DNA from 2 places in the Microbacterium sp. FG3 genome. Region 2 is predicted to be linked to the other one. Evidence: riboswitches for the same ligand, from Rfam matches in the RefSeq annotation. Region 2 holds a riboswitch; the other holds the start of a gene.
The links. Region 2 has a riboswitch for thiamine pyrophosphate ahead of thiM (hydroxyethylthiazole kinase). Riboswitches for the same ligand answer to the same signal wherever they lie in the genome.
Positions count from the first base shown of each region.

Region 1: another riboswitch for thiamine pyrophosphate. It lies ahead of ACODR5_RS05290 (ECF transporter S component); the one in region 2 lies ahead of thiM (hydroxyethylthiazole kinase).

Region 1 covers NZ_JBMDJT010000010.1:24,598-27,995, forward strand. Annotated here, with positions in the region: gene ACODR5_RS05285 (ABC transporter ATP-binding protein) at 1-729, opposite strand, end outside; gene ACODR5_RS05290 (ECF transporter S component) at 750-1,379, opposite strand; TPP riboswitch at 1,371-1,481, opposite strand; gene ACODR5_RS05295 (D-alanyl-D-alanine carboxypeptidase family protein) at 1,608-3,398, shown strand, end outside.
Region 2 covers NZ_JBMDJT010000003.1:53,219-56,616, reverse strand. Annotated here, with positions in the region: gene hisS (histidine--tRNA ligase) at 24-1,301, opposite strand; TPP riboswitch at 1,367-1,460, shown strand; gene thiM (hydroxyethylthiazole kinase) at 1,451-2,278, shown strand; gene thiE (thiamine phosphate synthase) at 2,275-2,943, shown strand; gene thiD (bifunctional hydroxymethylpyrimidine kinase/phosphomethylpyrimidine kinase) at 2,940-3,398, shown strand, end outside.

The DNA of each region.
Region 1 (3,398 bases), on a different contig from region 2:
CGCGCCGCGCGCCCCGAGGACCTCGGCCGGCGGGCCGTCGGCGATCACGCCCGGCTCGTCGTCGTCCGCCCCGAGCACCACGATGCGGTCGACGACCGGCAGCCACACGTCGACGCGGTGCTCCACGACGACGAGGGTCGCGCCCGTGCGGTCGAGCACGCGCCCGACGGCGTCGCGCACCTCGGCGACGCCCGCGGGGTCGAGATTGGCGGTGGGCTCGTCGAGCAGCAGCAGGCCCGGCCGCATCGCGAGCGCCCCGGCCAGCGCGAGCCGCTGCTTCTGCCCGCCCGACAGGGCGGACGTCGAGCGGTCCAGCGGCACGTCGAGCCCGACGAGCTCGAGGGCGCTCCGCACGCGCGACCAGATCTCGTCGCGCGGCACCCCGAGGTTCTCGCAGCCGAACGCGACGTCGTCGCCCACGCGCGCGAGCACAGCCTGCGCGTCGGGATCCTGCTGCACGAGCCCCACCCGCCCGCGGGCAGACGCGGGCTCGCGCCCTTCCACGCGCAGGAAGCCCTCCTGCTCGCCCTCGTCGTCGCCGCCCAGCACGCCCGCGAGCGCGTGCAGCAGCGTGGACTTGCCCGATCCGCTCGCCCCGAGCAGCAGCACGCGCTCGCCCGGCGCGATGCGCAGATCGAGCCGACGCGCGGCCCAGCGCAGCCGCGTCGCGTACCGCCAGCCCCAGCCCGCCGCCTCGACGGCGGCGGGCACCGTCGAGGAGGCGGGCATCGGGCCGGGCGTCGGCGCGCTCAGACGCGCTTCCCGGCCGCGCGGCCGGCGGCGAAGCGGTTCAGCGCACCGGTCGCGGCGAGCCCCCGCACGATCGCCCAGCCGCCGAGGCCGGCGATGACGAGGCCCGAGACCGTCGTGGACGCGATGTAGACGGTCGTGAACAGCGCGTCCGCGCCGGGGTACCAGCTGATGCGGTCGTTGATGCCGCCTCCGAGGCCGGCACCCGCGCCCGCGAGGAGCGCGACGGGGAGGCGGAACGAGGCGTAGAGGAAGACGGCGAAGATCAGCTCGGCGCCGAGGCCCTGCACGAGGCCGGACACGATGGTGAGCGGGCCCCACTGGTTGCCGACGAGCGCCGAGATGACCGCCGCGAGCAGCTCGGTGTACAGCGCCGCGCCGGGCTTGCGGATGACGAGGCCGCCGATCACGCCGGCGATCAGCCACGGGCCAGCCAGCAGGCCGCCCAGACCGGGCAGCAGCGCGCCGATGAGGTCGCCCGGCAACTCGTAGCCGACGTTCCAGATCAGGAAGATCACGGAACAGGCGACGCCGATGACGCTGGCGACGACGATGTCGACGACCCGCCAGGTGAAGCGGCGGGACGGTGCGCCCGAGGCGGTCTCGGGCACGGACGTGGACGTGTTCATACTCTCTCCTCCCTGCGCCGGCATGATCCGGATCAGGTTCGACGGTCGAAGCGCGGATCGCTTCCTCTCAGCCCGGCTCGCCGGACTCCCGTGTGATGTGTGCGACCAGTGTAGATCCCCCGCAGGGGTGCGAGCGGCCGCGGGGCTCGACCGACCGGGTGCCCGGGCGCAGCCGGCACCCTCAGCGCCGTTGCAGGGGACGCGCCGCAGCCGCGGTACCGTAGGACCGTGACCCCCGACGATCTGCCCCGGGCGACGTCGGCCGCGGAGCTCTCCCCCGAGCCCGGTCCCCTCGATTCGCGGCCGTCGCACCTGTCCCGGCGGGCGATGCGCGAAGCGCGCCAGCGCGAGCTTCGCGCGCGCGAGAGCGCGCCGCCCGTCGCCGCACCGCCGGTGCTCGCGCCGCCCGCCGAGGAGCCCGCTCCCGGCGCGAGGCGGGGTCTGTTCGGCAAGCGCGCCGCCGCCGCGCCGCCCGCCACCCCCGCCCCCGCCCCGCTCCGCGAGGCGGCGTTCGCCGCGCCCGCGACGGCTGGCGGCGTGGCACCTGGCCCGGCCGAACCCGCGTCACCGGCGGGGCAGCCGCGGACCGCGGTTCTGGATCCGTCGGACGCTCCCGAGCCGGCATCCTCCCCCGAGTCGCCGTCCGTCCCCGAGCCCATGGCCGCGCCGCGCGCCGATGACCTCACCGCGCTGGTCCCCGCGCCGACGGGTCCGGACGTGCCGCCGCTGCGGTACGCCGCCGAGGGCGAGCCCCTGCCCGTGCCGGGCGATGGGCCCGCACCCGCTCACGCCCCCCGCGCCCTCGCGTGGGTCGACCCCGAGGCCGTGGCCGTGCGGTCGTCGACCGCGGCGTTCTCGACCGCGCCGCACCGGGCCGTGACCGGACCCGACCTGCTGCCGCCGCGCCGGAGCCGCACGCTCTCGGCGCTCGCGCCCGTCGCGACGGCCGGCGTGCTCGCGGCCGGGTACGTCGCCACGTGCGTGCTCTGGCCCCTCGATGCCGTGGCCCCGACGGTGACGGCCCAGCAGGTCGCCGTCGCGCCCGCCGCACCGCTCACGGTGGACTGGCCCGCCGCGGGCTCCGCGGCCGTCGCGCCGGTGGGCCTGCTCGACCGTGCCGCCGCCGACTCGAGCGCCTCGCTTCCGATCGCGAGCATCACCAAGCTCGTGTCGGTGCTCATGATCCTCGAGAAGCAGCCGCTCGCCCCCGGTGAGGACGGCCCTTCCTACGGCTTCACGTGGAGCGACTACCGCGACTACCTCGACAACTACCTGTGGGCGGGCCAGTCCTCGCTGGACGTGCCCGTCGACGGCTCGCTGACGCAGTACCAGATGCTCGAGGGCATCCTGATGGGCTCCGCGAACAACTACGTCAATCGCCTCGTCGCGGAGATCTGGGGATCGAACGAGGCCTTCGCCGCCGAGGCCGCCGAGTGGCTCGCGGCACACGGGCTCGCGCACACGACGATCGTCGAGCCGAGCGGCATGGATCCCACGAACACCGCCACGGCCTCCGACGTGCTGCTGCTCGGCCAGCTCGCGCTGGAGAACCCCGTCGTCGCCGAGATCGTCGCCAAGCAGGAGACGACCCTGCCCGGCAACGCGGAGCCGGTGAGGAACTCGAATCCGCTGCTCGGCGAGGAGGGCATCGTCGGCATCAAGACCGGCACCCTCGACGAGTGGAACCTTGTCTCCGCGAAGCGCGTGGACGTCGACGGCGAGAGCGTGACGCTGCTCGCCGCGGTGCTCGGCCAGCCCGACGCCGAGGCCCGCACGAACGCGAGCCGCCAGCTGCTCGACGCGGCCGTCGCCTCGTTGCAGCCGACCACCGTGGTGCCCGCCGGCACCGTCGTCGCCTCGGTGCGGACAGAGTGGGGCGCCGCGGCCGACGTCGTCGCGGCCGAGGATGCCTCGCTCGTGCTGTGGAACGGCGCCGTCGCACCCGTCGAGCACGCCATCGGCGACGTGCTGGGCGAGCTGAGCGGCGACGCCGTGGGGGAGCTGACGGCGACCGGATCG
Region 2 (3,398 bases):
CGCCCGCGGGCCGGGCGGGGCGCTCAGCCGAGCGGCTTGAGCTCGAGCTCGGCGCGCGTCGCCCCGGCGGCGACCGACGCGAAGGCCGTGTAGCCGTCGGCCTCGGCGCGCGCGAGCAGGCCCTTGAGGTTCTTCGTGCGCCGCTCGAGGCGCACGCGCGACCCCTCGGCGACGAGCGCCGCCTTGAGAGCGACGAGCTCGGCGACCGGCACGTCCCTGTCGTGCACGAGCACGACGGCGGGGGCGGCATCCGGGTCGGCGAGCGCGACGAGGTCGACGATCCGCTCGAACCCGATCGAGAAGCCGACCGCCGGCACATCCTGGCCGAGGAAGCGGCCGATCATGCCGTCGTAGCGGCCGCCGCCGCCGAGCGAGTAGGTCACCGACGGGTGGGCGAGCTCGAAGATCGTGCCGGTGTAGTAGCCCATGCCGCGGACGAGGAACGGATCGAACACGAGGGGAGGCACTCCCCCGCGCGCGGCGGCGACGGCCTCGCCGATGCCCACGAGGTGCGCGATCACCTCGTCCGGCACACCCTCGGGCAGGGCGGCGCGGATCGCGTCCTGGCCGAACGCGGCCTGCGCGCCGGGCGCGCGGCCGAGGAACGCCTCGAACGCGTCGACGGCCTCGGGCGTCGCGCCGCGCTCGCGCAGCTCGGCGGTGACGCCGGCGGGGCCGATCTTGTCGAGCTTGTCGATCGTGATGAGCACGCCGGGGCGCTCCTCCGCGACGAAGCCGAAGACGTCGAGCATGGCGTCGAGCGCGCGGCGGTCGTTGATCCGCACCGTCGCGCCCTCCAGACGCAGCGCGTCGAGCGTGTCGAGCGACGCGACGATGAGCTCGGCCTCGGCGCGCGCGGTGTCGTCGCCGATGATGTCGATGTCGCACTGCAGGAACTGGCGGTAGCGGCCCTTCTGCGGCCGCTCGGCGCGCCACACCGGGGCGATCTGGATCGAGCGGAACACGCTCGGCAGCTCCGCGCGGTTCGTCGCGTAGAACCGGGCCAGCGGCACCGTGAGGTCGTACCGCAGGCCGAGGTCGGTCAGTGCGGCAGGGTCGTCGGCCGCCGCCCGGATGGCGTCGCCGTCGAGCCCGCGGCGCAGGATGTTGAACGCGAGCTTCTCGTTGTCGCCGCCGATCCCGGCGTGCAGGCGCCCGTACTCCTCGACGACGGGCGTCTCGATCTCGTCGAACCCGTGCGCACCGTAGCGCTCGCGGATGACGGCGAGCACGCGCTCGCGACGGGCCTTGTCGGCGGGGAGGAAGTCGCGCATCCCGCGCGGCGCATTCACAGAAGCCATAGCCCGACCATTCTCTCAGGTGACGCACCGAGCCCGATGCGGCGCCGCGGGGCGCTGCTAGGGTCGATCCCGACACGGGGTGCCCCGACCGGGGCTGAGATCACACCCGCCGAACCTGCTCTCGTCAGCACGAGCGAAGGGATGTCATGATGACGCTGCCGTCCGCCTCCGAGGTGTCGAGGCACCTCCGGACCGTCCGATCCACCGCGCCGCTGGTCCACTGCATCACGAACACCGTGGTGCAGAACTTCACAGCCAACGCGCTCCTCGCCGTCGGGGCCTCCCCCGCGATGGTCGACATCGTCGGCGAGGCCGGCCCGTTCGCCCGCGTGGCGAGCGGCCTGCTCGTCAACCTCGGCACGCCGAGCCCCGAGCAGCGAGCCGCCGCCGTGGAGGCCACCGAGGCGGCGGCCGACGCCGCGACCCCGTGGGTGCTCGATCCCGTCGCCGTCGGCGCGCTCCCGGTGCGCACGCCGCTCGCGCGGCGCCTCGCCGGGGCCGGTCCGCGCGTCATCCGCGGCAACCCCTCCGAGATCGCCGCGCTCGCGGGCGGCGGCCAGGGCGGGCGCGGAACCGACAGCGCGGTGGGCGTGGACGAGGTGCTGCCGGACGCCCGTTCGCTCGCGGCGCGCACCGGGGCGGTCGTCGCCGTGTCGGGAGTCGTGGACGCGATCATCGGCGGATCGAGCATCATGCGCGTGGCCACCGGCACGCCCCTCCTCACGCGGATCACCGGGGGCGGCTGCGCGCTCGGCGCCGTCATCACGGCCTTCGTCGGCGCGTGCCGCGACGACGATCCGGCGACCGTGACGACCTCGGCGGTGGCGGTCTACACGATCGCGGCCGAGCGCGCCGCACGCGCGGCGGCCGGGCCCGGATCGTTCGCCATGTCGCTGCTCGACGAGCTCGCGGCGCTCGACGACGACGCGATCGCGCGCGCCCTCGACGCCGCGGCCGCGGAGGGCGCGGCACGATGAGCGCCGACCTGTCGCTCTACCTCGTCACGGACGGCGCGCACGCGGCCGCCGCGGGGCACACCGTCCCGGACGTCGTCGCGCGGGCCGTGGCCGGGGGCGTCACGACCGTGCAGGTCCGCGAGAAGCACGCGGGCGCCCGCGACGTCCTCGAGCTCGTGCGGGCGGTCGCCGATCGCCTGCGCGCCGCTCCGCACGTGACGCTGCTCGTGAACGATCGCGTCGACGTCGCCATCGCCGCCCGCGACGCCGGGGCGCGCGTGGACGGCGTGCACGTGGGCCAGTCGGATCTGCCTGCGGCGGCCGCGCGCGCGATGCTCCGCGCCGCCGGCTTCGCGCGGCCCGTCGTCGGCGTCAGCGCGGCGACGCCCGAGCAGCTCGCCGCGGCCGAGCGCGACGGAGCCGACTACGTGGGCATCGGCGCGGTGCATCCGACGGCGACCAAGTCCGACGCGCCCGCCGCCGTCGGCCACGAGGGCTTCGGGCCGCTCGCCTCCGCCACCGCGCTGCCGGCCGTCGCGATCGGGGGCGTCACCGCGGCCGACGCCGCACCGCTGCGGGCGGCCGGGGCGGCGGGGATCGCGGTGGTCTCGGCCGTCTGCGCCGCGCCCGACCCCGAGGCGGCCGCCCGCGCGCTGCGCGGCGCCTTCGCGGGGGTGGACGCATGATCCCCCGCGTCCTCAGTATCGCGGGCACGGATCCGACCGGCGGCGCGGGGATCCAGGCCGATCTGAAGAGCATCGCGGCGCACGGCGGGTACGGCATGGCCGCCGTGACGTCGCTCGTCGCGCAGAACACGCACGGCGTGCGCTCGGTGCACACGCCGCCACCGTCGTTCCTCGCCGAGCAGCTTGACGCCGTGAGCGACGATGTCGAGATCGACGCGGTGAAGATCGGCATGCTCGGCGACGCGGCGACCGTGCGCATCGTGCGGGAGTGGCTCGAGCGGGTGCGGCCGCCCCGCGTGGTGCTCGACCCGGTCATGGTCGCCACCTCCGGCGACCGGCTGCTGGCCGCCGAGGCCGAGGAGGCGCTGCGCGAGCTGCTGCCGCTCGCCGATGTCGTCACCCCGAACGCCCCGGAGCTGGGCGTCCTCGTGGGCCGGCCCGCCGCCCGCGACACC